One region of the Rahnella sp. 2050 genome, then DNA from elsewhere that is predicted to be linked to it. Evidence: predicted binding sites of a transcription regulator. Region 1 holds the regulator's gene; each other region holds the start of a gene.
What was found. The regulator CRP, encoded in region 1, controls carbon source genes, mostly activating them, when cyclic AMP is high. The targets are predictions, from matches to a motif close to ATGTGANNNNNNTCACAT.
Positions count from the first base shown of each region.

Region 2: a site for CRP is predicted at 2,436-2,453, ahead of gntK (gluconokinase). Genes of this name have one in related genera too.
Region 3: a site for CRP is predicted at 3,378-3,395, ahead of cytR (DNA-binding transcriptional regulator CytR). Genes of this name have one in related genera too.
Region 4: a site for CRP is predicted at 5,921-5,938, ahead of ABIC79_RS01125 (arabinose ABC transporter substrate-binding protein). Genes of this name have one in related genera too.

Region 1 covers NZ_JBEPKE010000004.1:367,078-374,690, forward strand. The annotation lists gene ABIC79_RS17715 (YccS/YhfK family putative transporter) at 423-2,498, opposite strand; gene crp (cAMP-activated global transcriptional regulator CRP) at 2,560-3,192, opposite strand; gene ABIC79_RS17725 (OsmC family protein) at 3,555-3,962, shown strand; gene ABIC79_RS17730 (phosphoribulokinase) at 3,966-4,835, opposite strand; gene allS (HTH-type transcriptional activator AllS) at 4,971-5,885, opposite strand; gene ABIC79_RS17740 (ureidoglycolate lyase) at 6,100-6,606, shown strand; gene allR (HTH-type transcriptional repressor AllR) at 6,693-7,502, shown strand.
Region 2 covers NZ_JBEPKE010000007.1:156,946-164,558, reverse strand. The annotation lists gene edd (phosphogluconate dehydratase) at 1-376, opposite strand, end outside; gene gntU (gluconate transporter) at 393-1,730, opposite strand; gene gntK (gluconokinase) at 1,727-2,266, opposite strand; gene yahO (DUF1471 family periplasmic protein YahO) at 2,761-3,039, shown strand; gene ABIC79_RS21575 (hypothetical protein) at 3,110-3,256, shown strand; gene ABIC79_RS21570 (CopD family protein) at 3,304-3,735, opposite strand; gene ABIC79_RS21565 (TetR/AcrR family transcriptional regulator) at 3,942-4,529, shown strand; gene ABIC79_RS21560 (DMT family transporter) at 4,526-5,452, shown strand; gene ABIC79_RS21555 (NAD(P)-dependent alcohol dehydrogenase) at 5,501-6,559, opposite strand; gene hutC (histidine utilization transcriptional repressor HutC) at 6,659-7,408, opposite strand; gene ABIC79_RS21545 (enoyl-CoA hydratase) at 7,464-7,613, opposite strand, start outside.
Region 3 covers NZ_JBEPKE010000010.1:88,525-96,137, reverse strand. The annotation lists gene metJ (met regulon transcriptional regulator MetJ) at 163-480, shown strand; gene rpmE (50S ribosomal protein L31) at 651-863, opposite strand; gene priA (primosomal protein N') at 1,065-3,260, shown strand; gene cytR (DNA-binding transcriptional regulator CytR) at 3,464-4,492, shown strand; gene ftsN (cell division protein FtsN) at 4,592-5,533, shown strand; gene hslV (ATP-dependent protease subunit HslV) at 5,649-6,179, shown strand; gene hslU (ATP-dependent protease ATPase subunit HslU) at 6,192-7,526, shown strand.
Region 4 covers NZ_JBEPKE010000001.1:262,158-269,770, forward strand. The annotation lists gene uxuA (mannonate dehydratase) at 1-511, shown strand, start outside; gene araC (arabinose operon transcriptional regulator AraC) at 697-1,632, opposite strand; gene araH (L-arabinose ABC transporter permease AraH) at 1,809-2,813, opposite strand; gene araG (L-arabinose ABC transporter ATP-binding protein AraG) at 2,832-4,418, opposite strand; gene ABIC79_RS01125 (arabinose ABC transporter substrate-binding protein) at 4,670-5,656, opposite strand; gene ABIC79_RS01130 (ribulokinase) at 6,073-7,613, shown strand, end outside.

The DNA of each region.
Region 1 (7,613 bases):
CACGCCAATCGACATTTCTAAAAGATAAAACCCTTCTCCTTTTGAATTTAGAATCCTGCGGGCGATTCAGAAATCTTGCTGAACGGAGCGGCTTCGAGACCAGTGGCTCGAAGACCGAGAGAAGGAACCGCAACGCGGCAAGATTTCCAGCCTGTCGCTGTGGTTGCTGGAACATAGCCTACGAGCGAAGCGCGCAGTTTAAGACGTGGAGATTCCAAAGAGGGCTCGTCTTAGCCCTCTTTGGTCGGTTTCGGCTCGGTGAGTTAAGCGAACACGGCAATTGAAAAACCGAAACTTTCTCAATCCGTTTAAAAGAACGCCAGTACACGGCATCCGTACTTGAGAAACCGAGATATTCGCAATTTCAAAAAGCAGTCTGGCTGCAAGCCAGTAAAACGGGGATTTGAAAGGGGCATCCCCCTTCACGCCCGCCGCGTCAGCCAGATCCCATGATGCGGCCTCTGCTTCCACGCCAGTGACGAGATGGTATGCATCACGCTGAGATGTGAAATTACGCGCCGCAGATGGCGTTCCATTTCGGTCAGTGGCATATCCGGGTGAAGTTCCGGCGCATTAAACAGGTTGTTCTCGCTGCCCGGCCCGTCGTAGAGCAGTCGTTGCTGACAGCTTTGCAGCGCGATTTCGCAGGTCTGTAAATACTCTGTCGCCAGTTTTTCCGGCAGCATGTAATGCTCGCGGGCGAGGATCGTCATCGCGTTGATATGCTCAACCACAAACTGACTGTGCGTCACCCACAAACGCATATCCGCCAGATAATGTGAGTTAAAACCCGGCTCCTGCATCGCCTGATTTAGCGAAGTGAACAGCTTATTGTGCGCCTGATTGACCTGCATACGGGTGTACGCCAGTTTGGCGGTGTCGGGGCTTTCCTCGAGCAGCAGGCGGATAGCGTCCTGATAGATTTCCAGCGCCTGGTGTGCATTCTGGCGCAGCAAACCGCTTTGCCATTGCGGCCACAGCCAGATAGTGCCACCAAAGGCCAGCGCGCAGCCGATCAGGGTATCGACCAGTCGTGGTACCAGAAAATGCACGCCGTTCATCGCCAGCAATTGCAGGGTATACACTGCAGTCACCGTCATGCCGACCATCGCCAGTCCGTAGTTTTTGCGCAGAACGGTATAGGACAACAGGGTGATCAGCAACATGCACAGCAGCGTGGTGCCTTCCGGCAGTTCCAGTTTGAGCAAGCCTGAGGCAATCAGCAATCCGGCCAGCGTACCGAGTGCACGGTGCTGGATCCTCACCCGCGTGGCGTTATAACCGTTCTGGCTGACCAACATGATAGTCAGCAAGATCCAGTAGGGTTTGGGCAAATTGAAGAACAGACCCAGACTGCTGCCAATCGCCAGAATAATGCCCAAACGTGCGGCATTACGCAGTGCCACGGATTTGAAGGAAAGATAGCTTTTCAGCGCGGGCCAGAAGGGCAAACGCGGCTGGGTGTTCATCAGGTCACGTTTGTACAACGGCCGCTGTGTGCGTAACAGACGGGCAATGCGGCTGAAATGGTAATAACAAAACTGACCTACCGGATTGTCCGGGTTGCGCGCGGCGATTTTCTCCAGCGCGGTCAGCTCATTGGCCATCGTAAAGCGCCCGGATAAACGGTGATAAAGAATATCGTCGGCAATCACCCGAAGACGGGTGGAAATCACCTGTGCATTTCGGCGGATAACCGCTTCGGCATGGCTTTCCTCCACCAGTTTCTGCACTTCTTCCGGCTGATGCAGGCTCACTGTAATGTGCTCCTGCAAATCGAGCGCCACCTGAAAACGCTGAAACAGCCGCTTATGGTGATGATGATGTCCGTGCTGGGGCAACATGTGTAATTGCTGATAAAGCAGGGCAATCAGGTCGATAACCTGCTGCTGGCGGGCTAGCAGTGGGGGTAACGCGGTTTCGGGATCGGTATGTTGCGTCAGCAGGCTGTACTTGGCTTCGAAATAATCCGCGAGTTGCAGATAGAGCTGGCTGAGTGTTTCGCGCATCGGCTGTTCTTCCGAAATACGAAACCACGCCCAGTTAAACAATCCGTACCAGGCTGTGCCAGCGGCGAACAACACCGGGGCCTGCCACATCGGGCGCACGCCCACCATACTCAGCGTGAAGATAGTCGCCACCAGCGCACCGGGCAGCAGGCGCGCATGCAGCGGGCTGATTTCACCGGTGACGCCGAGCAGTAACGCCAGCGACAGCATGATCAGCGGCAGCGGTATATGCCAGCTTTCGAGCATCAGTTGCAGCAGAAGGCTGCTCACGGCAAAGAGTGAACCGCCGACGAGCAGGCGTTTGAAAAAGCGTTTATGCGGGGTATCCAGACCGGCGATGTTACAACAGGCCGGGCAGAGGGAAAACAGCAGGCCCATTTGCAAATTGCCAAACAGCCAGCAAATGCCAACAGGTAAGCACAACACCAGCGTCTGGCGCAGCGCGTAGTTCACTTCAGGATGGTAAAACAGTCTTCGCCATAGCGTCATGGGTAAAGCTTAGCCCATAAAAAAGGCGCGACAGTGTTTTGCCGCGCCAATTTTTGAGGGATTAACGTGTGCCGTAAACGACAATCGTTTTACCGTGTGCGGAGATCAGGCTTTGATCTTCCAGCATTTTGAGAATGCGTCCGACTGTTTCACGTGAACAACCGACGATTTGGCCAATTTCCTGGCGGGTAATCTTGATTTGCATCCCGTCCGGATGGGTCATTGCATCAGGCTGTTTAGCCAGATTGAGCAAGGTTTGAGCGATACGACCGGTAACGTCAAGGAAGGCAAGGTTGCCGACTTTCTCTGACGTCACTTGCAGACGGTTGGCCATCTGCGCGGAGAGACGCATCAGAATATCCGGGTTAACCTGAATCAGCTGGCGGAATTTTTTATATGAAATTTCAGCCACTTCACAGGCAGTTTTAGCACGTACCCAGGCACTGCGTTCCTGACCTTCTTCGAAGAGTCCCAGCTCACCGATGAAGTCACCTTGGTTAAGGTAGGACAGTATCATTTCCTTGCCTTCTTCATCTTTAATCAGGACAGCAACTGACCCTTTCACGATGTAGTAAAGCGTTTCGGCTTTTTCACCCTGGTGAATCAGCGTACTTTTAGAAGGATACTTATGTATATGACAGTGAGACAGGAACCATTCAAGAGTCGGGTCTGTTTGTGGCTTGCCGAGAACCATTTGCTATTATCCTCTGTTGTTATCGCTGCCCAAAATCACAGGGCTCAGAGTTCCCTGTACGGCACTTCAAATCCAAAGCGCCCTTTCAGCATATAACTCTCCAGAAATGCTGCAAGCGGATGTCGGAGTGCAACAGCCTGTTTATTGCTGTCATCACCGTGGGTTCTGTACTTAAACCGCAAAAACCGTCACCGCAATTTACTGGAAAGTATGTTTCGGCTTTGTTTGTAGCACAGGTTTGAGATGCTGTCTTCTGTTGTCTCGCTTCAGCATGATGGCGATCGGGTTACGTTGCCAGATTTTAGGTGAAAGGGTACTCTGAGAGCAGATTTCGACAAGTTTATTCACCGGGAGAATAGTTCATGCATGCACGTGTCAAATGGGTTGAAGGACTGACATTTTTAGGTGAGTCTGCATCGGGTCATCAGATTTCAATGGATGGAAACGCGGGTGATAAAGCCCCAAGCCCGATGGAAATGTTACTGATGTCCGCAGGGGGGTGTAGTGCAATCGACGTGGTGTCAATTTTGCAAAAAGGTCGTAATGACGTGCGTGATTGTGAAGTGAAGCTGACCTCACAACGCCGCGAAGAAGCGCCGCGTCTGTTCACTCACATCAATCTGCATTTTATCGTCACCGGTAAGGATCTGACCGATAAGATTGTTGAACGTGCGGTCAGCCTGTCTGCCGAAAAATACTGTTCTGTGTCTCTGATGCTGGGTAAAGCGGCCACAATCACCCACAGCTTTGAAGTGATTGCAGCCGAATAAAGTTTACTCGATCTTCTTGCCTTCCATCAGGCGCTGCACCAGCGGCGCCATGATCAGCTCCATCGCCAGCCCCATTTTGCCGCCCGGCACCACCAGTGTTTTGATGTGCGAGATAAACGACCCTTGCAGCATGGCCAGCAGATACGGGAAATCGATGTCATCCAGTCCCTGAAAATGAATCACCACAAAGCTTTCATCCAGTGACGGAATGGCTTTGGCGGCAAACGGGTTCGAGGTGTCGATGGTGGGTACCCGCTGGAAATTGATGTGTGTGCGGGAAAACTGCGGCGTAATGTAATTGATATAGTCATCCATCGAACGCACGACGGAATCCATCACCGCTTCACGGGAATGCCCGCGCTCGCCGGTATCGCGCACCAGTTTCTGGATCCATTCGAGGTTGACGATAGGCACTACGCCGACCAGCAGGTCGACCTGCGCGGCAACGTCAATTTTGTCCGCCACCACACCACCGTGTAACCCTTCGTAAAACAAAATATCCGTCGGTTCCGGCAACGCCTGCCACGGCGTAAAGGTACCCGGCACCTGATTGTAGGGAACGGCTTCGTCATAAGTATGCAGATACTTACGTGAACGGCCAGTGCCGGTTTTACCGTATTCGATAAAGCTTTTTTCCAGCAAACCAAAGTCATTGGCTTCCGGCCCGAAGTAGCTGATATGACGTCCCAGATCGCGCGCCTTGCGTATTGCCGCATCCATTTCAGGACGGGTGAAATGATGAAAACTGTCGCCTTCCAGTTCCGCCGCACGCAAACCAAGCTGCTGAAATATTTTACGAAATGCCACGCTGGTGGTCGTGGTGCCTGCACCGCTCGAACCGGTCACGGCAATAACAGGATGTTTGGCTGACATAATGCGCTGTTCTCCATAAAGGTGATGCAGGCAGGCGAGACGCGGTCTTTTCTGTGGTCGAAGATCTGGCGTCAAGGCTGCGCATAATTAAGCCTATTGTTACCATATTTATTCGCGAAGCCAAAGAGGGCATCACTATTCTAAACCCGCCAGCAACGGTTGGATCAGCGGGTCTTTCTGGTGGAACAGAGAAACAATGTCATGCAGCGCCTTGCCTGTGTACTCCTTTTTCCACGCCAGACTGAGCGGGGAAGGGGCGCGCGGATAGCGGATTTGCCGGGCGATCAGCTCGCCGCTGTCGAGATATGGCTGGCACAGATGGCGCGGCAGAAAACCGATACCCATTCCCTTCAGGTGACAGGCCAGTTTAGTCGCCACATCTGCCACGATGATCTGCCGTTGCCCGGTCAGCAACCAGGCTACCCGCTTGTTCAGATGGCGCGAGGTGTCTTCCACATTGATGGCAATGTACTGACGCAACACCGCTTCTTCCAGCATGCCAGTGATGTGCTGCAGCGGATGAAAGGGCGCATGAACAAAAATCCAGTCCACTTCACCCAGCGGCAGCAGATTCACGGCGTTAGAAAGAGATTCGGTGCCGGTGACGCCAATCGCCAGCTGAAAATCTTCGTACAGCAGCGTATCCCATACCCCCATGTAAATCTGTCGTGTGAAAGTGAACTGCGTGAACGGGTAGCGCTGCGTCAGACAGCTTAATAACGCCGCCAGAGTTTCAGGGCAGTACATCAGATTGTTCACCACCACATTCAGCTGGCGCTCAATGCCGTCGTTAATCTGCTGCAGTTCTGCCGGTACACCCTCCAGCCAGGTTAGCCACTGGCGACATCGTTCAAGCAGATGCTGTCCGGCGGGCGTCAGCGACACCGTACGGGTCGTGCGGTTGAGCAATAACGTCCCGGCACTGTCTTCCAGCATCTTAATTCGATAGCTGATGGTCGCGGGCGTTTTATGCAGCATCTCTGCCGCGCGGGAAAAGCTGCCTGTTTGCGCGACGTGCATAAAGGTTTTAATCGACTCCTCATCCAGCATAGGTCACCTGAAGTAATGTTAATGCATTGAATGAAAAAGATTTTATAGATTTAACCTGATGAGAATTGTGGACTTCATCAATTTTATGGAATCTTTTTCCATATTTCGATTGAGCAAGTTGGAAAAAGTTTCTACAGTAATTGCATTGAGGATAAATCCGCCAATCTGGCGGGCTTATCTCACCGGTTTTATTTTAAATGCAGGGATGAATGCCATGGAACTTCCGGTTTACCCGCTGACCCAGGCGGCCTTCGCGGTTTACGGCGATGTGATTGAGACGACAGGTCGCGATTTTTTTCATATCAACGACGGCAAGGTTGAGCGGTACCACGATCTGACCAACGTGGAAATCCTCGGGCAGGATCGCCCGCTGGTGAGCATCAACCGCGCCCAGCCAGCACCGTTGCCCATTGTGGTGACGCAACTCGAAAAACACCCGCTCGGTTCACAGGCGTTTGTGCCGATGCAGGGCGAGCGCTTTATCGTGATTGTTGCGGCAGGGGGCGAGACGCCGGACATCTCCACGCTGAAAGCCTTTATCACCAACGGCCTGCAGGGCGTGAATTATCACCGGAATGTCTGGCACCATCCGCTGTTTGCGTTTGAGACGGTGACGAATTTTCTCACCGTCGATCGTGGCGGCGCAGACAACTGTGATATCAGTCAGTTACCTCAGGGCTATCAGCTTATTTTACCCGTTGCGGCGGGATTAAAGTCGTGACGCTATAAAGCATCTTGCATAAGATACAAGCATCTGAAAACAAGCGAAACGCGGGCGCTCAGCGCCTGATGCTGGAGAAATGTGAGATGGCCGAAGTAAAAAAACGGGGGCGTCCTAGCCAGCCTGGTTCTGGTTCGCAAAAGGGCGCTCAGGCCTTAGAACGCGGCATTGCGGTGTTGAATTATCTGGCGCAGTCCGGCGGCAGTTCTTCTGTCAGCAACATTGCAGAGAATTTGTCGCTGCCCCTTTCCACCACCTTTCGACTGCTGAAAGTGCTGGAAGAGGCCGATTTTGTTTATCAGGATGCGCAACTGAGCTGGTGGCACATCGGCTTACAGGCGTTTACGGTCGGATCGTCTTATATCCATAACCGGGATGTATTGTCAGTCGCCGCGCCTTATATGCAGCGCCTGATGTTGTTGTCGGGCGAAACGGCCAATCTGGCGATCCGCAACGGTTTCGAAGCGGTACTGATCGGCCAGCGGGAATGCCAGTCGATGGTGCGGATGTGCGCGCCGCTTGGCAGCCGTCTGCCACTGCATGCCTCCGGTGCCGGGAAAGCGTTGCTGTATTCGCTGGATGACGAGGCGCTGATGAGCCTGATGATGCAGGCGGGGTTGAAGAACTTTACGACGCACACGCTGGATAATCTGAATGCGTTGAAAAAGGATCTGCAACACGCGCGTCAGCAGGGGTTTGCACAGGACAGCGAAGAGCATGTGACAGGGCTGAACTGTCTGGCCTCGGCGATTTTTGACAGCAATAACAATGCGGTGGCGGCGATTTCGATCTCCGGCCCCAGCTCCCGCTTAACGACGGAGCGTTTTACCGATTTAGGCGAACTGGTGCGGGATACCGCGCGTGACATCAGTCTGGCCCTGGGCCAGCGCCACTAACCGGTTCGTCCTGCGATCCCCGCTCTGTCGTGAGCGGGATTTTTTTCAGTTAAATTAAAGTTGGAAACTTTTTCCGTTATTTTATGCAAAGCGGAATTACCTGAGGATTTA
Region 2 (7,613 bases), on a different contig from region 1:
ACAACTCCATGCCGTCCTGCCCTTGCGTGACACCGTCACACATTGCCGGTACGCCGCCCGCCACCTGCCCGACCGCACCCACCGATTTCAATGCGTCTTTCAGGCGTTGCGGGTAATGCTCGTAGGGCTGATGCGCCGACAGCATGTCGTTGTAGGCGGTAATAATGGCGATATCGCTGCGCACCATATTTTTCAGGGAATTCTTTTCATCCGGCTGACAGGCGGCAAAGCCATGCGCCAGATTGCCACAGGCCAGTTGCGCACGGTGAACGGTTTGCGAACGGGCAGCATCCATACGCGCCAGATAGGCTTCACGGGTGGATGCGGAACGGTTGATGATCCGCTGCGTGACACGGGCCACAGTGTTGTTAATCATAATGTTGTCCCCTTTCTTAAAGCATCGTGAAAGCAATCATGCCGATGATCCCGCCAGTCGTGCCGAGCAGGGTTTCCATCACCGTCCAGGTTTTCAGCGTTTGCAGTTCGCTGGCACCGGTGAACTTGCCGAATAACCAGAAACCGGCATCGTTTACGTGGCTGAGCACAATGGAACCGCCGGTAATGCAGATGGCGAGTGCGGCCAGCTGACCGCCGTTGAGCCCCATCTGATGGGTTACCGGCAATACCAGCCCGACAGTGGTCAGGCAGGCCACGGTGGCTGAACCCTGAATAACCCGCACGACCGCTGACAGTGCAAAACAGGCCACGGCAATCGGTAAGCCGGTGCCGATCATCGCGTCACCAATGGCCGGGCCGACGCCGGAATCCACCAGAATTTGTTTGAATACGCCACCCGCACCGGTCATCAGCAGGATGATCCCGGCGGGCTGAACGGCGGCTGAGCAGATGGCCAGCGTCTGTTCGTTGGTCATGCCGCGTGGTTTTGCCAGCCCGTAAATGACAATCAGGCAGGCAATCAGAATGGCGGTAAACGGATGGCCGATAAACTCCAGCCAGTCGTGCAATGGCGTACCCGCCGTGACAAAGCGTGCGCCGATGGTTTTCATTCCCACCAACACCAGCGGACACAAAATCAGCGCCAGACTGAAACCGAATGACGGCAGGTTATCTTTGTTGAGCGTCGGGGCATTTTCTTCAACAGGCATCGGCCAGCTGACATGACGGCTGATAAAATTGCCGTACAGCGGACCGGCGATCAGCATGCCGGCAATCGCGGCCACCAGACCGATGGCGATCATCCAGCCAAAATCGGCATTCATCTGCGACGCCAGCAGCATCGGGACCGGTCCCGGAAGCAGGAAACACGCCGCTGCCGCGACACCGGCAAATAACGGGATCGCCAGCCTGACGATGTTGCCGTCAGTACGGCGCGCCACCGCGAACACGATGCCAATCAGCAGCACAATCGCCACATCGAAAAACAGCGGCAAGGCGCAAACCAGCCCGGCAATCCCGAGAGCATAATGGGCTTTGTTTTTGCCAAAACGATTCAGTAAATGGGCCGCAATTTGGTCAAGTGCGCCGACTTCATGCAGGATCTTGCCGAACATCGCCCCCAGCGCCACCACAATCGCCAGAAAACCCAGCGTGCTGCCCATGCCTTTCTGCATGGTGTCGGCAATGGTATTGACCGGCATGCCGGAGAAAATCCCGGCGGCAATCGACACCAGCATCAGCGCGACGAACGCGTGCATACGCACTTTCATCACCAGAAAAAGCAGCAGCAACACGGAGCCCGCTGCAGTACCGACTAAAGTCACTGTATTCACGCGCAATGCTCCTGTTGCTGAAAACTACGGATGTGTTGCAGGGTCTCTGCAATCACCGCATCAAGCGGCTGATGAATGCCGATGGTGATCACGTCACTTTCTTCAGCGCCAGGTTGTTCGAGTGCTGCAAACTGTGAGATCAGCATCTGCGATTTAAAAAAGTGCCCTTTGCGTGCGGCCATGCGTTCTTCGATGACCGGGAATTCGCCCTGTAAATAGATGAAAGACAGGTTGGCGTTGCCTGCGCGCAGACGATCGCGGTAACGTTTTTTCAATGCCGAGCAGATGATGACCGACACATTATTGGTACGCTGCATGGCAAACGCGGCATCATTGAGGGCGGCCAGCCACGGCGCGCGGTCGTCATCATTGAGGGCGTCACCGGCGGCCATTTTCAGGATATTACTGCGGGGATGTAAGAAATCGCCGTCAAGAAAACCGGCGGAAAGCTGATGTGCCACGGCGTTGGCGACGGCTGATTTTCCGCTGCCTGATACGCCCATAAACACATAAATTCGGTTCTGATCATTGTTCACGGTTGCGCTCCTCGACTGGTTAAAAAACGCGAAAGACGGGTCAGTGGTTTTATTCGTTATGTCCACCCTGTTCATGTTTATCCGCAATGTTACCGGTAACATGTTATCGGTAACATTATCAGAGGCTTTTTCACCCGTGACAATCTGCCCGTGCAGGGGAAAAGCATAAATGTGATCTACTTCAAAGTTAATTATTAGCAATGAAACATATTTCGGACGGGGGTTAACAGATGGATAACATGCGCAGGCGAAACGAAAAGTATGTGATTGCTATTACTGTGTACAAAACCTCCGGCACAAAAGACTAAAAACCGCACCGGTTGCTTAATTTTTTCTTCCCTCCTTGTAATTATTGACTTCCTTGTCTATTACTAAATGGCAGTGATAACTCACTCTTTTAAACAGTGAGTTATTGATTAACAGGGTTTCACTAAATAAACAGCTTTCTATTACTTTCCTTCAATTTACTGGGCAATTTAAAATCTGAGGATTACATGAAAATATCTAAAGCTCTGCTGGCAGTGGCTGTGATGGGCTGTGTCTCTTTCAGCACTTATTCTGCTGAATTAATGAAGAAAATAGATTTTGAAAAAGTGGCTTCTGAGTATACCAAAGTCGGCTCTGTGACCACCTCAAATAAAACCTCGCAGTCCGGCGCCATTGAAGATCTTTCTAAGAAAGCCGATAAAAAAGGCGGCGATGTATTTGTATTAACCTCCGGTAATACCAACAATAAAATTCACGGTACTGCTGACGTTTATAAGAAAAAATAAGTATTTTGTTTTCTGCACAATAAGCAATAAAAAGAAGCCTGCAAATTTGCGGGCTTTTTAATGGACGATTATGCTGCTGTCGGCTCCGCTGATGCTGGTTATTATCGGGCTGGGATCGTTTGCCGTGCGCGAAAACCATTCGCTGACAATTTTAAAGGAAGGCAATATTCCGCCGGTGCCCTGCACCCTGATTGCGCTGGTGAACGGCGAGTCATAAAAAAATCCACGCTTTCACGTGGATTGAGTTTTGCGGGAAACCGGATGTCAGAAAGGCCTGATTATCGCCAAAATACCAATGAGGATCACACCGACAATAATCACCGCGCTGGCGTTGCGCACCAGCGCGAAATCTTTCACCTGCTGACCGGTGGCGCGACGACGTAAATCGCCGGAAAGCAGCCCGTGCAGCGCGGAGAGAACCAGCACCACCACCATTTTTATCAGCAGCCAGGCATGGGGGAATTTGCCATAACTGACGATCATCACGATGCCCGCCACCCACAACAGGATCATCGCCGGGCTGGTGACACTGCGCGTCCATTTGCGCACGGTTTCCAGTAACAACGTCTGCCCTGCACTTTCCGCAGTACCGGATGTCCGCGAACAGGCCATCGATACCAGCGCCATCGCCAGCATGCCGCCAATCCACAATACGCCCGCAATCACGTGCAAGGCATTGAGCCATTCATGAAGCATTTTTATCCCTCCGGAAGTTAACAATAATTCTGCCTGCCGCAGATGACCTCAACCTGCTGTCTCTCCACAACTTTTAGCGGATTATGGCGGTTTCCCACACGAAAGGCACGGTTAAGTCGTCACTTTTTCTTATTCTCAGCCGGTGTTTACATTGAGTAGGTAGACTGGTATACATACAGGCAAGATGAACAACACGAGTAAAAAAAATGTCCACCACAGACTCCTCTCCTGAAAGCGCCCGCGACCGGCTTCTCGGTGCCGCCCGGGTTCTGTTTTATAACAACGGCATTGCTGCGACCGGGATTGACGCAATCATCAAACGTGCCGGTGTCGCCAAAAAAAGCCTCTACAACAATTTCGAATCCAAGGCTGAACTGGTCGCGACGTACATTGAAATACGTCATGACGAATGGCTGGAGCTGTACGCCCGGCGTGTTGAAAAAGCTAAAACACCGAAAGAAAAAGTGCTCGCCGTGTTTCAGGCGTATGACGATCACGCTGAATTTGCCTATGAGCACGGCTTTCGTGGCTGCGGGTTACTGAATGCCGCCGCCGAACTGCCCGCCGGAGCGCCCGGCAGGCACGCCGTGCGCGGGCATAAAGAACATGTTGAAGCTATCGTGACTGCGCATCTTCTCGAACTGTTCCCCACTGACGAGGCCAAAGCCCGCCTGATGGCGCGGCATTTTTCATTTTTACTGGAAGGCGCGATTTCGCGTGCAGGTCTGGAAGGCAACGGTCAATGTGTCCGTCAGGCGATGGACATGGCGGCCTCAATGATGGAGGTGCCATGACGATAACGCCTCGTGAACGCATGACGGGCGTACTCGCCGTGGTATTTGCTTCCGTTCTGTGGGGGTCGACCGGCACGGCGGCGACATTTGCGCCCGACGTCAGCCCGCTGGCGATCGGCGCAGTGGCCATGGGGCTGGGCGGATTGTTGCAGGCGCTGATTTCCGCCAGAAGGATAGTCACCAGCCGGGTAACTCTGGTGAACAACGCACGCATGTTATTTACCGGCGCACTGGCGGTCGCAGTTTATCCGCTGGCGTTTTACGCCTCGATGCACCTGGCGGGCGTCACGGTCGGTACCGTGATTTCCCTCGGTTCTGCGCCGCTGTTATCCGCACTGATTGAATATTATCTCGACGGACAACGTCTCACCCGCCGCTGGATGACCGGCGCCGCCATTGGCGTGGCGGGCATGGTGTTACTTTGCGTCGGTGAAAGTGGCAGTCACTCCACCGCCGGTCAGGGCGACCACGCGATAGCCGGTGTGGTACTCGGGCTGATTGCCGGGCTGACCTACGCGCTTTATGCCTGGGCGGCGCGTCATTTAATGCAGCGCGGCGTCCCTTCCCGCGCGGCAATGGGCGCCACGTTCGGGCTGGGCGGTTTACTGCTGATGCCGGTGCTGTGGATGACCGGCGCGCCCCTTCTGGCGTCATGGAATAACGCCGCGGTCGGCGCGTACATGGCGCTTATCCCGATGTTTGTCGGTTATGTCTGTTTCGGTTATGCCCTGGCACGCATTCCGGCCAGCATGGCCACCACCATCACCCTGCTGGAACCGGCGGTCGCCGCCGTGCTGGCGGTGGTGATTGTGGGCGAACGCCTGCCGCCGCTGGGCTGGACAGGTATCGGGCTGGTGGTTGCCTGTCTGATTTTTATCACCGTGCCGCTGAAAAGACGCGCAACCTTACCGGTTTCTGCCTGAAAAAATGGCTCCCGCAGGAGCCATTTTTGTCTTCATTGCTGCGACAGATTACACCGCCGCAGGCGCGGTCAGGGAGGCCATATCAATCACAAAACGATAGCGCACATCGGCTTTTTCCATACGCTCAAACGCTTCGTTAATTTCATCCATGCGGATCATTTCACAATCCGGCAGAATGTTTTTCTCAGCACAGAAGTCGAGCATTTCCTGCGTTTCACGGATGCCGCCGATTGGCGAACCGGCCACGCGACGACGGCCTAACAACAGCGGTACGGTGTTGAATTCGTCCATCGGCCCGACCTGCCCGACCAGCACCAGCGTACCGTCCACATCCAGCAACGGCAGGTACGGCGTGACGTCATGTTTGACCGGCACGGTATCGATGATTAAATCAAAATGATCGTGTGCCTGCGCCATCGCGTCGCTGTCGGCGCTGACCAGCAGACGGCTTGCACCTAATTCCAGCGCATCGGCTTCTTTGGCATTTGAACGGCTCACCACCGTAACATCTGCACCCAGACCGACCGCCAGTTTGACCGCCATATGGCCCAGACCGCCCAGACCAATCACGCCCACACGGCTGCCCGGCCCGACGTTCCAGGTTTTCAGCGGCGACCAGGTGGTGATACCGGCGCACAGCAGCGGCGCGGCTTTGGAGAGATCTAACCCTTCCGGCATACGCAGACAAAACTCCTCGCGCACCACTAAATGCTTGGAGTATCCGCCCTGCGTCGGCTCTTTGGTGAAACGATCATAACCGGCGTAAGTCCCGGTGTTACCTTCGCGGCACAACTGTTCTTCACCTTTTTTACACTGATCGCATTCCTGACAACTGTCTACCATGCAACCGACGGCAACATGATCGCCTGGTTTGTAGCGGGTGACGCCTTTACCAATGCTGGTGACACGTCCGACGATTTCATGGCCGGGAACAATCGGATAATAGCTCCAGCCCCAGTCATTTCTTGCGGTATGTAAATCGGAATGGCAAACGCCGCAATACAGAATTTCCATTGCGACATCGTTATCACGCAGGCCGCGGCGTTCAAACGTAAACGGCGCCAGCGGTTTTTTAGGATCGTAAGCAGCAAATCCAACAGTTTTCATCAGTAAACTCCTGAGTCGTTAATGACCCGTTAACTATAGAATTTACCGCCGAAGTCACAAGCCACAGTCCTCCTGAATCCTTGCCTGATCCTGTTCAGTTTATTTCTTAAAGCTGCCGAACATTTTGTAGCGTCCGCCCGGATACAACAGCCGGGCGCAGGTCACCACTTTTTCATGATGCCAGGTGCGGCGCAGGGTTTGCAGGCACGGCTCGGTCTGATGAATATTCAGCAGGCGCTGTTCGTCGTGACTGGCCATCACCGCTTCAATGGTATGTTCGCCCGCCGTCAGCGGTGCCAGTTGGGTCAGATAGGCGAAAGGCGTGGTTTTAGTGAAATCCTGGTGTAAATACAAGGGGGCGATGTCCGGATTCACCAGCCGGTCTTCCAGTTGCACCGGAATGTCATTTTCGTAATGCACAATCACCGAATGAAACAACACCACGCCGGGCAGCAGCATAAATTTCATCGCCATGCTGTCACCGGCACTTTGCTTACCCAGTTGCAACACGCGGGAGGTATGAAAGTGCCCGCGGCTCTTAATTTCGTCAGAAATGTTATTCACTTCCAGCATCGGCGTGAACGCTTTCATTTCATTGACAAAGGTGCCGACGCCCTGCAAACGCAGCAGATAGCCCTCCGTGGTTAACTCGCGCAGTGCCCGGTTTATGGTCATCCGGCTGAACCCCAGCTCGGCGACCAGTTCACTTTCTGACGGCACGCGCTGATGCGGTTGCCAGTGTCCGTGCAGGATCTGATTAATGATCCCCTGTTTCACCTGCTTATACAGCGGAGAAGGCTCGTCTCCGGCGTCCGCAATGATTTCTGATAGCGTTCTGTTTGATGACATTATTCCTGCCTTGTATGTCGCACGGAGCACGGCGGCTGGCGTATTTCACCGGACGTTATTTGCCGGTAAACGCCGCCTGTTCTTTCGCCGCCAGTGCACGCATGCCTTCGCTGCGGTCGTCACTGGCCGCAATCAGGGCCGACAACGAACGTTCATAACTGATGCCCGCCGTTAAGCCCATATCGAAACTCGCCAGCACGGCTTT
Region 3 (7,613 bases), on a different contig from region 1:
TGCCGGGAGACGTAAGCTCAAGGTAACAAAATGAACAGTGCCGCAGGGAAAAACGTGAAATGTCCCTGTTAAATTCCGACATTTACTTAGTGAGAACAGTGAAAATCGGGCATAATCACGCGGTTTTCAGAATTTTATTTTTTGATAAATTTAAGGTGTCCCATGGCTGAGTGGAACGGCGAATATGTCAGCCCTTACGCTGAACACGGTAAGAAAAGCGAACAAGTTAAGAAAATCACGGTATCCATTCCGCTGAAAGTCCTCAAAATTCTCACCGATGAACGCACCCGTCGCCAGGTAAACAACCTGCGTCACGCGACCAACAGTGAATTATTGTGTGAGGCTTTTCTGCACGCCTTCACCGGTCAGCCTTTGCCGAATGACGAAGACCTGCGTAAAGAACGCAGTGACGAAATACCGGAAGCGGCGAAGATCCTGATGCGTGAACTGGGTGTGGATCCTGATACCTGGGAATACTGATCGCAACATCGCAAAGATGTGCTGAAAGACCGTGCGGCTCCCGTCGCGCGTTTTTTCAGTATCTGCGCGAAGAAAGAGAGTGCGGGAACGGGCATTTTATCTGGCGGGACGTCAAACGACAGGTAACAAAAAAGGCGCCAAAGGCGCCTTTTTTTGCTCTCAAGCGAAGCTTATTTGCTGCCTGGAACGCTGAAACGCTTGTTGAAGCGGTCAACGCGGCCACCGGTAGCCACTTCACGTTGCTTACCAGTGTAGAACGGGTGGCATTCGCCACAAACGTCCAGGTTCAGATCGTGACCCACAGTTGAGTGAGTTTTGATAACGTTACCGCATGAGCAAGTTGCAGTAACTTCTACATATTTAGGGTGAATACCTTGTTTCATGGAAAACCTCTTCTTAAGGCCGCGTCGCTATCCAACCCTGTTCTGTCAGACACCACGCGTAGTGGATGATAGGCTTTGAGTACGAAATGCACCAAAGGCGGCGAATCATACAGAATCTCTGACAACCGCGCAATCATGTTCATGCATTTCGAAGGACACAGTGTACACTATCTCGTCATTTTTTTATAGTCTGGACCCCCAATGCCTGTTGCCCACGTTGCTTTACCCGTCCCGCTCGCCCGTACTTTCGACTATTTGTTGCCGCCTGATATGCAGGTTTCAAAGGGTTGCCGGGTCAGTGTGCCTTTCGGAAAACGCGACGCCATTGGCATCGTCACTCAGGTCAGCGACTTCAGCGAATTTGGCCTGGAGAAACTGAAACCGGTGCGGGAAGTCCTCGACAGTTCCAGCCTGTTTACCCCTGATCTGTGGCGCATCTTGTTTTGGGCCGCCGACTATTACCATTACCCGATCGGCGAGGTGCTGTTCCATGCGCTGCCGGTATTGTTACGTCAGGGGAAAGCCGCTGAGCTTACACCGCTGTGGCAATGGTTCGCCACCGAGGAGGGGCGCGCTACGCCGCTCGACAGTCTCAAACGTGCGCCAAAACAACAGCAGGCGATGGCAGCACTGATGCAAAAACCATTGTATCGTCATCAGGTTGCCGATCTTGATCTTACCGATACGGCCCTGCAGGCATTACGAGCCAAAGGGCTGACGGATTTACGCAGTATCGCGCCCGCCACGCACGACTGGCGCCAGGATTTCTCGGTGATCGGCGAACGTTTACGACTCAATACCGAGCAGGCCACCGCCGTCGGCGCGATCCGCAGTGAAGATCAGCAATTTTCCGCCTGGTTGCTGGCCGGTGTAACCGGCTCAGGTAAAACCGAAGTGTATCTGAGCGTGCTGGAAAACATTCTGGCGCAGGGTCGGCAGGCGCTGGTGATGGTGCCGGAAATCGGCCTGACGCCGCAAACCATCGCACGTTTTCGCGAACGTTTCAGTGCGCCGGTGGATGTTCTGCACTCCGGCCTGAACGACAGCGAACGCCTCGCCGTCTGGCTGCGGGCGCGCAATGGCGAAGCGGGCATCGTCATTGGCACCCGTTCATCGCTGTTTACGCCGTTTGCGCGCCTCGGCGTCATTATCATTGATGAAGAACACGACAGTTCTTATAAGCAGCAGGAAGGCTGGCGCTATCACGCCCGCGATCTGGCGGTGTACCGCGCTCACGCTGAAAATATCCCGATTATTATGGGCTCGGCAACCCCGGCGCTGGAAACGCTGCACAATGTTGAACTGGGGAAATATCGTCAGCTCAAACTGACCAAACGTGCCGGAAATGCCAAACTCGCCCGTCAGAATTTGCTGGATTTAAAAGGGTTGCAGCTGAAAGTCGGGCTGTCTCAACCGCTGATCCAGAAAATGCAGGAACATCTGAAAGCCGATAATCAGGTCATGCTGTTCCTCAACCGCCGCGGCTATGCGCCTGCCCTGCTTTGCCATGAGTGTGGCTGGATAGCCGAATGTCAGCGCTGTGACCACTATTACACTCTGCACCAGAATCAGCGTCAGTTACGCTGCCACCATTGTGACAGTCAGCGCGCCGTGCCGCATCAGTGTCCGCATTGCGGCTCAACACAACTGGTCTCGGTCGGCGTCGGTACAGAACAGCTGGAAAACGAACTGGCGCCGTTGTTCCCGGATACGCCAATCACGCGCATTGACCGCGATACCACCAGCCGGAAAGGTTCGCTGGAACAGCATCTGAATGAAGTCCATCGTGGCGGCGCACGTATTCTTATCGGCACACAAATGCTGGCAAAAGGGCACCACTTCCCTGACGTTACGCTGGTGTCATTGCTGGATGTCGACGGCGCGCTGTTCTCGGCAGATTTCCGTTCTGCCGAGCGCTTTGCCCAGCTTTATACGCAGGTTTCAGGCCGCGCCGGACGTGCAGGCAAACAGGGTGAAGTCGTATTGCAAACTCACCATCCCGAACATCCGCTGTTACAGGTGCTGTTGCAGCAGGGCTACGACGAGTTCGCCAGACAGACCCTGGCGGAGCGCAAAAGCGTCTTCCTTCCTCCTTATACCAGCCACATTATGATCCGCTCGGAAGACCACGATAATCAGCAATCTGCGCTGTTCCTTCAGCAGTTACGTAATCTGCTCGAATCCAGTCCGCTGAAAGATGATTCGCTGTGGATCCTGGGGCCGGTTCCTGCCTTACAAGCCAAACGCAGCGGACGTTTCCGCTGGCAGCTTTTATTGCAGCATCCTTCACGGCGCGTTTTGCAGCATCTGATCAAAAGCTCTCAGCCGCTGATTTCAAGTCTGCCGCAAGCCAAAAAAGTGAAATGGACACTGGATGTCGATCCGATTGACAGCTGATTCCAAAAGCGAATTTGCGTGAATAGTCAGGTTTTTTGCGTGATGCATCGAAAAAAGCATCTGGGTCACACTTTTAATGCAAATTAGGTAACAAATCCTACTCACATTCTGTTTAGAATGTGATGAGCTACACATCATGCGTAGCCAGGTGAGGAATGTTGATGTTGTTGTCTCAGTTTGATGCTGTTGCAAGGAGAGAGACGTTGGAGCACAAGAAAGAATTACCCGCCGCAACAATGAAAGATGTGGCTGAACAGGCAGGCGTTTCAACAGCAACCGTATCCCGTGCATTAATGAATCCGGAGAAAGTCTCCGCCGCGACTCGCCAGAAAGTTGATCAGGCCGTCATGGCCGTCGGTTATTCTCCTCATGCCCTGGCCCGCAACCTGAAGCGTAATGAATCACGCACTATTTTGGTGATCGTCCCCGACATCTGCGATCCGTTTTTCGCCGATCTGATCCAGGGGATCGAGCGCACGGCCGCCGAAAGCGGTTATCTGGTGTTGATCGGTGATTGTGCTCAGCAAAATCAGCAAGAGAAAACCTTTATCAATCTGATCATTACCAAGCAAATTGACGGTATGCTGCTGCTCGGCTCTGATTTACCTTTCGATGCCAGCAAAGAAGAACAACGCAATCTGCCGCCGATGGTGATGGCGAATGAATTTGCGCCGGAACTTGAACTGCCGACAGTCCACATTGATAACCTGACGGCCGCGTTCGAAGCTGTGCATTATCTTCTCAAGCTGGGGCATCAGCGTATTGCCTGCATCGCCGGGCCAAAGCATATGCCATTGTGCCAGTACCGTTCACAAGGTTATGTGCAGGCGCTGCGCCGCAACGGACTGAGCGTCGAGAGCAAGCTGACCATTCATGGCGATTTCAGCTATGAATCGGGGGCGCAAGCCGTCACCGAGTTGATGGCCCTGCCCGTGCCACCGACGGCGATTTTCTGCCACAACGATGTGATGGCGATTGGTGCCATGTTCCAGGCGAAAAAAATGGGTCTGCGCATTCCGCAGGATTTGTCGGTTGTCGGCTTCGATGACATCAAGGCCAGCCAGTATACCGATCCTCCGCTGACGACCGTTGCGCAGCCGAGATTCCAGCTTGGCCGTCAGGCCATGTTATTATTACTTGAGCAGTTACAGGGAAATCCGGTACAAAACGGTTCGCTGCTGCTTGATAGCGAGCTGGTGGTGCGGGAAAGCACTGCGGCCCCAAAAGCGTGAGTCCGATTTTATGCTGTTCAACAGTTTTAATTTCAGTAAATGTTCAGGGTTGAGTAACATGACGCACTTCTTCATTCATCACGACACAGCGAAACGATAGTGGCACAAAGAGACTATGTAAGCCGTGGGCGCTCAGGAGCGCGGCGGAAAAGTACCAGCCGGAGTAAAAAACGCAGTTCCACAACGATCTCCAAAACCATGGTGGTGTTAGCCGTTGCGGTACTGGTGGTGTTTGTCGGTGGCCTCTATTTTATTGCGCACAATAAACATGAAGAAGCGACAGTGTTGCCGACGCACGCTGTCCGTCCGGGTAATGGATTGCCACCTAAGCCAGAAGAACGCTGGCGCTACATTAAAGAACTGGAAAACCGCCAGATGGGCGTCACCACGCCGACAGAACCGACGGCGGGCGGACAGGTCGAATCCAAAACACAACTGACGCCTGAACAGCGCCAGCTTCTCGAACAGATGCAGGCCGATATGCGCCAGACACCAACACAGTTGTCTGAAGTGCCGTATAACGACCCGAATCAGGCCACGCAGGCACCGGCGCATACTCAGCGTCAGGTTCAGCAACAGCAGCCGACGTACGCGCAGCAGCAACCGGTAACTCAGCCGCGCCAGGTTCAGCCACAGCCAACGTATACGCCGCAAACGCAGCCGGTACGTGCGCCTCAGGCCCAGGTGCAAACGCAACCCGTTCAGCCAAAACCGAAGCCGCAAGTGAAAGAGCCGGTGAAAGAAGCACCGAAACCGCAACAGCCAGCCACCATTACCCAGGCTGAGCCGGAAAAACCGAAAGCACAGGAAAAAACCCAGCGCTTTGTGGTTCAGTGCGGTTCGTTCAAAGGATCTGAGCAGGCGGAATCCCAGCGCGCCAAGCTGGCATTCGAAGGTTTTGAAGGCCGGATCACCACCGGCGGTGGCTGGAGTCGCGTCGTCATCGGCCCGTACAACAGCCGTTCTGGTGCTGACAGCACACTATCGCGCCTCAAAGGCGCTGGCATCTCCGGTTGCATTCCCGTCGCAACCGGGGGTTGAAAACCCGTAATCCTTCCCCAATCTATACTTTCAATATGCCCCGTAAGTTTGTGAGACACGTTCAGTGTCCCGCAAACCTGCGGGGATCTTTTCCGTCTGCAACGAGGAACCGCTCGTGACAACAATTGTAAGTGTACGCCGCAACGGCAAGGTCGTTATCGGTGGTGATGGCCAGGCCACATTGGGAAATACCGTCATGAAGGGCAACGTCAAAAAAGTACGTCGCCTGTATAACGACAAAGTGATCGCGGGCTTTGCTGGCGGCACGGCTGATGCCTTCACGCTGTTTGAGCTGTTCGAACGCAAACTGGAAATGCACCAGGGTCATCTGGTGAAAGCCGCCGTTGAACTGGCAAAAGACTGGCGTACCGACCGCATGTTACGCCGTCTGGAAGCCCTTCTGGCCGTGGCCGATGAAAACGCCTCGCTTATCATCAGCGGTAACGGTGACGTTATCCAGCCTGAAAACGATCTGATTGCCATTGGTTCCGGTGGCCCGTATGCCCAGGCTGCTGCACGCGCGTTGCTGGAAAACTCCGAGCTTGAAGCGCGCGACATCGTCGAAAAATCGCTGAGCATCGCCGGTGACATCTGCATCTACACCAACCAATTCCACACTATCGAAGAATTGTCTTCTAAAGCGTAAGGATCGAAAATTATGTCTGAGATGACCCCGCGCGAGATCGTCAGCGAGTTAGACAGTTACATCATTGGCCAGGATAAAGCGAAACGCGCCGTGGCTATTGCTTTGCGTAACCGCTGGCGCCGGATGCAGCTTGATGAAGCGCTGCGCCACGAAGTCACCCCGAAAAATATTCTGATGATCGGTCCGACCGGTGTCGGTAAAACCGAAATTGCCCGCCGTCTGGCGAAGCTGGCTAACGCGCCGTTCATCAAAGTAGAAGCGACTAAATTCACGGAAGTCGGTTACGTCGGTAAAGAAGTGGATTCCATTATCCGCGACCTGACCGATTCCGCCGTAAAAATGGTGCGCCTGCAATCTATTGAGAAAAACCGTTATCGTGCTGAAGAACTGGCCGAAGAACGTATTCTGGATGTGCTGATCCCGCCAGCGAAAAACAACTGGGGACAACCTGACGAAGCGCAGGAACCTTCTGCTGCACGCCAGAACTTCCGCAAAAAACTGCGTGAAGGCCAGCTCGACGACAAAGAGATTGAAATCAGCCTGGCATCCGGCCCGATGGGCGTGGAAATCATGTCCCCTCCGGGTATGGAAGAAATGACCAATCAGTTGCAGTCGATGTTCCAGAGCATGGGTGCTCAGAAACAGAAACCGCGCAAACTGAAAATCAAAGAAGCGCTGAAGCTGCTGATCGAAGAAGAAGCCGCGAAACTGGTGAACCCGGAAGATCTGAAAGAACAGGCAATCGAGGCCGTTGAGCAACACGGCATCGTGTTTATCGATGAGATCGACAAAATCTGTAAACGTGGCGGCCAGAGTTCAGGCCCGGACGTCTCCCGCGAAGGTGTTCAGCGTGACCTGCTGCCTCTGGTGGAAGGCTGTACGGTGTCTACCAAGCACGGCATGGTGAAAACCGATCACATTCTGTTTATCGCTTCCGGCGCATTCCAGACGGCCAGCCCGTCAGACCTGATCCCTGAGTTGCAGGGTCGTCTGCCTATTCGTGTGGAACTGCAGGCGCTGTCGACTGAAGACTTCGAACGCATACTGACCGAGCCAAGTGCTTCGCTGACTCATCAGTACAAAGCATTGATGGCGACCGAAGGCGTAACCATTGATTTCACCGCTGACGGTATCCGCCGTATTGCGGAAGCCGCATGGCAGGTGAACGAAACCACCGAGAACATAGGTGCGCGTCGTCTGCATACCGTTCTGGAGCGTCTGATGGAAGATATCTCTTACGATGCCAGCGAAAGCAACGGTATCTCCATAAACATTGATGCAGATTATGTTAGAAGCCACCTTGACCAGCTGGTAGCTGATGAAGATCTGAGCCGTTTTATCTTATAATTTGCTCATACGTTCCGAAAGTGATCTTCAGGGAGGCGTTTGCCTCCCTGATTTTTTTAGATTTCGGACTGATTCTTCACCTGAGAA
Region 4 (7,613 bases), on a different contig from region 1:
ATGCGGTTTAAGTCTGGCAGTTCACCCGGACGATCCACCGCGCCCTATTCTCGGCCTGCCGCGTATTATCTCCACCATTGAAGATATGCAGTGGTTGAAAGAAACGGTCGACAGTATCCACAACGGTTTTTGCTTCTGCACCGGTTCTTACGGCGTGCGTGAAGATAATGACCTGGTGAAAATGATGACCACTTACGCCGACCGCGTGCACTTCATCCATCTGCGCGCCACCCAGCGCGAAGACGTGCCGGAAAGCTTCCATGAAGCCGATCATTTAGATGGTGATGTGGATATGGTGGCGGTTATCAAAGCGATTCTGACGGAAGAACAAACACGTCGCCGCGCTGGCAATCTGCGCGCTATCCCGATGCGTCCGGATCACGGCCATCAGATGCTGGATGATTTGCATAAGAAAACCAATCCGGGGTATTCGGCGATTGGACGTCTGCGGGGACTGGCAGAACTGCGGGGTGTGGAGCGGGCTTTGAAACAGAGTTTTTTTAATCAATAATTTTGCACCTCCCCCTGCGAAGGGGGAGGACGGGAGGGGGTTTTAAAGGCTAACACCTATACCAAAGCAAACTTCAACTTATTTATTTGACCTTAATACCCCACCCCAACCCTCCCCTTCGCAGGGGAGGGAGCGGTTCAGTGCTTTGACTTTCCCCTGCTATGGGAGAAGAGCAAGGCAAAAACTCAAAAATGATACGCCACGGCATTTTCATGCTCAGGCCACGGATGTGATTTATACGGCTTGGCCGGATAGTTAATCTCCACACTCCGGCGGCGGAAATCACTCGGGCTGACCCCCACCCGTTTACGGAAGACCCGCGAGAAATACAACTGATCGTCATATCCCACCACGCGGCCAATCGTCGCGATGGATTCCTGCGTCGTCTGTAATAAGAGTTTGGCGCGGATCACCCGCTGATCTTCGCGCCAGCGCAGGATGTTGATCCCGACCTGTTCGCGGAATAAATGCGCCAGCCGCGATGGTGAGAGGCAAACATGGCGGGCGACTTCATCGATACGCAGCTCACCCGCCAGATTGCCGGTAATAAACTGGCAGGCTTCGATGACACGTGGGTCCATGATTTTCTGCGGACTCTGCGGATCTTCTTCCATGGCACGCAGCAACAGACGTTCCAGCAGATTCATCCCCAGCTCTTCGCAAAAACGTCGCCCCGATTTTTGCGTTTGTTCGATGTTGGCAAACAGACGGTCAAATTCCAGCAACAAGGTATTATTCGGTAAAGAAAGACGCCCGACATCGCGGGTTTTGGTGTGCCATTCCAGCCAGTCTGCCCAGTAGGCGCGCGGGCGGAAATACACCCAGCGATGATACCAGGAGTCAGCGTTGGCAGAACGACTGTAAAGATGGCGGGCTTTCGGTGGGAATAACAGCAGATCACCGGGATTGCAGTAGAACGTGTCTTCGCCGTCGAAGACTTTACCCTGCCCCTTCACCGTCAAATTAAGAATGTAGCCTTTCATTCCACCCGGACGGTCGATGGCGAAATCCAGTGGCCCGTCAGCAAGGATAGGTGTCATACCGGCGACCAGATAGGCATTGAAACTGTAACCCGGTAACAGCGGATTTTGCTGCTGATCCTGAATCATACGGTGATACATCGAACCTCCTGAAACTTCACTGGACTATGGACTTTTCATCTATTCTAATCGGCAGTGAAAACGCTGCCAGTAAAGGTTGCTAAATTGTGAACAACCACGCGTTTTTTCGGCATTTAACCCGTAATAGCGTTAAATGCCGCGTGATGATTGCGTGAAAGCGTTATCACAAAACCAGATTAAACGGTCTTTTTCGCTTTCTGTTTGTAGCGGTCGAAGATAACTGCCGCCAGCAGGATCAAGCCACGAACCACATACTGCGAGAACGGAGAAATGTTCAGCAGGTTCATGGCATTTTCCACGGTACCCAGAATGAGGATCCCGGAAACCACATAGGAAATTTTACCGATACCGCCTTTCAGGGAAACGCCACCCAGTACGCAGGCAGAGATAACGATCAGCTCGAAGCCCAGTGAGGTCATCGGCTGGCCGCTGGTCATACGTGACGCCAGAATGATCCCCGCCGCCGCTGATACCAGCCCGGACAGCACGAAGATGATGATTTTCGTACGCACCACCGGCACACCGGCCAGACGCGCCGCATCTTCATTACCGCCAATCGCCAGCGTGTTACGCCCGAAGGTGGTTTTGTTCAGCAACAGACCAAAGATGATCAGACAGCCGACCGTCAGCCAGATAGGTGCAGGCAGCCCCAGCCAGTTGGCATAACCGAGGGTGAAGAAACGTTCGTCTTCGATGCCCACCGCTTTACCGTCAGAAATGATGTACGCAAGACCGCGCACAATCTGCATAGTGGCAAGCGTGGTGATCAGCGCATTGATTTTCAGACGGGCGATAACAAAACCGTTGAGCAAACCGGTCAGCATCCCGAGCAGTAAACCGGCAGCAACGCCGATCCACAGGCTTTCGGTCATGTTGATCACCACGGCGGTGGTGACGCCCGCACAGGCAATCACCGATGCAACAGACAGATCGAAGTCACCGGAAGCCAGACAGAACAGCATCCCGCAGGCCACCATGCCGGACATCGAAATCGCCAGCCCCAACCCTTTCATGTTGATGAAAGAACTGAAGTTTGGCACGAAAATGGTACAGGCGATAAACAGTACGGCGAACACCACTAACATGCCGTAACTGTCCCAGATACGCATCAGACCCTGGCCGCCGCGTGAGGCTGCTGAAGGTTGATCCGGTTTGGCTGAATTGGTTGTCATACTCGACATAATATTTTTGCTCCTCAGTCAGGCAGCGTCATGGGCAGAATCAAGAACTGGCGTGCGCAACATAGCGAGCCCCAGCGCTTTTTCTTCGGTGGCGTCGTCATGCAACAGTTCGCCGGAGATTGCGCCTTCGCGCATCACCACCACCCTGTCGGCCAGACCCAGCACTTCCGGTAAATCACTGGACGCAAACAGCACCGCAATGCCTTGTTTTGCCAGTGAATAAATCACATTATAAATTTCATGCTTGGCGCCAACGTCGATACCCCGCGTTGGTTCATCCAGCAAAATGACTTTCATTTCTTCCGACAACCAGCGGCCCAGAATGGCTTTTTGCTGATTACCCCCTGAAAGGTTCATGATCAGTTGCTGGTCGCTGGGGGTTTTGATATTCAGCGCATCGATATGTTTACGCGCATTTTTCGCTTCCCAGGCGTTGTTGATCAGGCACCCTGCTTTCACCGTTTTGCGACGGGCGCTGATGTTGATGTTGTCGCGCACCGAGTGCACAGGAATAATGCCGTCAGCTTTGCGGTCTTCCGGGCACAACATGATGCCCTGGCGGATCGCATCTGCCGGTTTACGAATATTCAGCGCTACATCGTCCAGCCGGACGGTACCGCCGGTAATACGCGTACCACCAAATAATCCTTTCATCAGCTCACTGCGCCCTGCACCCACCAGCCCGAACAGGCCGACGATTTCGCCCTGACGTACCGTCAGGCTGACCGGCGTTCTCACGCCCGGTGCTTTCACCTCATCCAGTTCAAGGCGAATTTTGCCGTGCGGACGTGGCGCGTAACCGTAAATGTCATCGAGATTACGGCCAACCATCGCCTGCACCAGCTTGCTGTTATCCACCTGCGTCATGTCGTCAAAGGTGCGAACGTAACGTCCGTCTTTGAAAACGGTGACGGCGTCACTTAATGCAAAGATCTCTTCCATACGATGTGAGACATATAAAATCACACGCCCTTCCGCCCGTAACTCACGGATAACACGGAACAATTGTTCAATTTCGCGTGCAGAAAGCGAACTGGTAGGTTCATCGAATGCAATAATTTTGGCATTCCGCGCCAGCGCCTTGGCAATTTCCACCATCTGCCACTGGCCGATGGAGAGATATTTCAGCGGTGTATCGGGGTCGATATCCAGCCCGAGATGTTCAAGCTGAAGTTTGGCTTCGTAACGCAGCAATTTACGGTTTACAAAACCGTGTTTGCTCGGCAACTGCCCGAGATAAATGTTCTCTGCTACCGTCATTTCCGGCACCAGATGGAGTTCCTGATAAATGATCGCCACACCGGCATCGAGCGCATCCGTGGTATGGCTGAACGCGACCGGCTGGCCTTTGATATGAATATTGCCCTGGGAAGGCTGATAGTTCCCGCTGAGGATCTTCAGCAGGGTGGATTTCCCCGCTCCGTTTTCGCCCATCAGCGCATGAATTTGTCCGGCGTAACAATTGAATGAAATACCGTCCAGCGCTTTCACGCCCGGAAAAGTTTTGCCAATGTCATGGAATTCCAGATACGGCCTGGCCGCATCAAACTCCGTCAGTGACGGTGTCAGCAAAGGCGTCTTATTATCGAAAGATTGCTGAGTCATAGTGGCTACCTGGAAGTTGAGTAAGTATGGATGCACGCCACTGCAAAGCAGAAAACAGTTCAAACTATTTAAAACTGTCGTCCGTTCTGCAGCAGCGTCTCTCCCCTTCATACTTCAAGTCGCAGATGCGTTGGCTACGCTTACTCACCCGAATCACTTACTTATGTAAGCTCATCGGGACTCGCTCACTTGCCGCCTTCCTGCAACTCGAATTATTTAGGGGTATTGCTTGTTTCAACCACATCTGAAGATCACATAAGACCTTTCTTCTTCAGCTCTTCTTTGAAGTTGTCGCGGGTAATCAGGACAACATCCGTCACTTCGGTAAATTTCGGTGGTTCAACGCCTTTGGTAACCCATTCATTCAGCATCTGGATACTTTTGTAACCGTGGATATCCGGGCTAGGTAACAGGGAACCGTAGAAGCCAGTCTGGGCGCTTTTTGACAACTCATTCACTGCATCCACACCGTTGATGCCGATGCCGATCACGTTAGCCGCTTTAAAGCCCTGACCTTCGGTTGCACGCACGCCACCCAATACGGTGTTGTCGTTCATGCCGATGATCAGCCAGTTTTTCACTTCAGGATGTTGCACCAGCAGGGAGTTACCGGCATCCAGTGCGCCCGGGATGTCGTTAGATTTAGTCGGGACTTTGTAGATTTGTTTTTCCGGGAAACCGGCAGCTTTCAGTGCCTCCATTGAACCGGAGGTGCGGCGGCGCGCCGTATCGAGTTCATCGGCAGTAATGACCATCACGCCGGTATCAGCGACTTTCCAGCCACGTTTTTGCATTTCTTTGTACAGTTCCTGCCCCTGACGTTCGCCGATTTTGGTCGCGGCCATCATGACTAATGGCACTTCTTCCATTGGCTTGCCTTTGGCATTCACAAACTGGTCATCCACCTGGATCACTTTCATGTCATAGCTGCGCGCTTTCGCCATGATGGCAGGGCCGAGACGCGGATCCGGCGTACAGATGACAAAACCTTTCGCCCCGTTGGCCGCCAGGCTGTCGATTGCATTCAACGTTTTTTCACCATCCGGCACGGCGATTTTAATGACGTCGAAGTGGAGATCCTTACCGGCTTTATCTGCGAACCGCCATTCAGTCTGGAACCACGGCTCTTCCGGTTGTTTAACCAGGAAGCCCAGCTTCGGATTCTCGGCTGCCATAGCTGAATGTGACATAAGGGCAGCTAACCCGACCGCCGCTAATGCCTTAGTGAATTTATGCATGATGTTCTCCGACTTTTATTGTTGTTTTTCACAATCACAGTCTTAAATCTGGTGGTTTGCCGCAATCGTGAAAACGTTATCAGTAGCGTAAAGAAACAAAGTGAAAGTGCGGCGAAGTCCAGTTTATAGAGGATTTGCGTCACACTCTCTTGTAAGACGGGTTAAGTTTTAGCGGTAATTTTGCAGCGGAATGTAGAGCGCTATCACACGGCGGGAAAACAGCAGGTTTGTGCATAGATATAGCGATTTTAGCCAAACGCTAACATTTGACCAACCTCACAGAAACATCATTGGGAGCAGATTTGTGCATACTTCCAGCTAACGCCTCCTCACTCACTTTTTTGCATCCTCCTACTGTTAGAGCAATTCGATTCGCCGCCGTAATGACTACGGCAAACCTGAAGGAGTGAAAAAGAATGACGCAAGGTGCGATTGCTCTTGGTCTTGATTTTGGCAGCGATTCCGTCCGTGCCCTGGCTGTGGATTGTCAGACCGGTGCCGAGATGGAAACCGATGTGGTTTATTATCCGCGCTGGAATGAAGGTCGCTATTGTGATGCGGCAATAAATCAGTTCCGCCATCACCCGCTCGACTATATAGAGGCAATGGAACAGGCGATTAAAAACGTTGTGCAACGGCTGGGCAGCGAGCGGGCTGCGCGCGTGGTGGGTATCGGCGTCGATTCCACCGGCTCAACCCCGGCCCCTGTCGATGAAGAAGGCAACATTCTGGCGCTGAAAGCGGAATTTGCCGAAAACCCGAACGCCATGTTTGTGCTCTGGAAAGATCACACGGCAATAGAAGAAGCGGAAGAGATCAACCGTCTGTGTCGCAGCGGCGATTTCCCCGACTATTCCCGCTATATCGGCGGCGTTTATTCCTCAGAATGGTTCTGGGCGAAAATCCTGCACGTTTCCCGTGCTGATGCTGCGGTTAAACAAGCAGCCGCGTCATGGGTTGAATTGTGCGACTGGGTGCCCGCCCTGCTTTCCGGCACCACCGCACCGGACAAAGTGGTGCGCGGACGTTGCAGCGCCGGACACAAAATGCTCTGGCATCCGTCATGGGGCGGCCTGCCACCAAAAGCGTTCTTTGCCGCCCTCGATCCGCTGCTGGTTGAACATCTGCCCTATCCGCTGTTTACCGACACCGTCACCGCCGAACAGGCTGTTGGCACACTGACACCTGAATGGGCAGAACGTCTTGGCTTACCCGCCAGTGTGGTGCTTTCGGGCGGCGCATTCGACTGCCATATGGGGGCAGTCGGCGCGGGCGCACAGCCTTATACGCTGGTCAAAGTGATCGGCACCTCTACCTGCGACATCCTGATCGCCGATAAAGAACGCGTAAACGACCGTGCTATCGCCGGGATCTGCGGACAGGTGGAAGGCAGCGTCGTGCCGGACATGATCGGGATGGAAGCCGGACAATCCGCTTTCGGTGACATGTACGCCTGGTTCAGCCGTCTGCTGAGCTGGCCGCTGATTCAGGCTGCCAAAGCCCATCCGGAAATGGCACCGCAACTGACCAGCCTGCAAAAAAATCTGCTGACCGATCTCACTGTGGCCTGGGCCGCTCATCCGAAACTGGATCATCTGCCGCTGGTGCTCGACTGGTTTAACGGCCGCCGTACACCGTTTGCCAACCAGCGCCTGAAAGGTGTCATTACCGATATCAATCTGGGCACAGAAGCACCTGAACTGTTCGGCGGCTTTATCGCAGCGACCGCTTTTGGCGCGCGCGCCATCATGGAATGTTTCGAACAGCAGGATATTCCGGTGGAAAACGTGCTGACGCTCGGGGGCATCGCGCGTAAATCGCCGGTCATCATGCAGGTTTGCGCCGATGTGATGAACCGTCCGTTGCAAATTGTCGCTTCCGATCAGTGCTGCGCACTGGGTGCCGCGATTTTCGCCGCCGTCGCTGCCGGGGAGTTCAAAGATGTTCCTGCCGCACA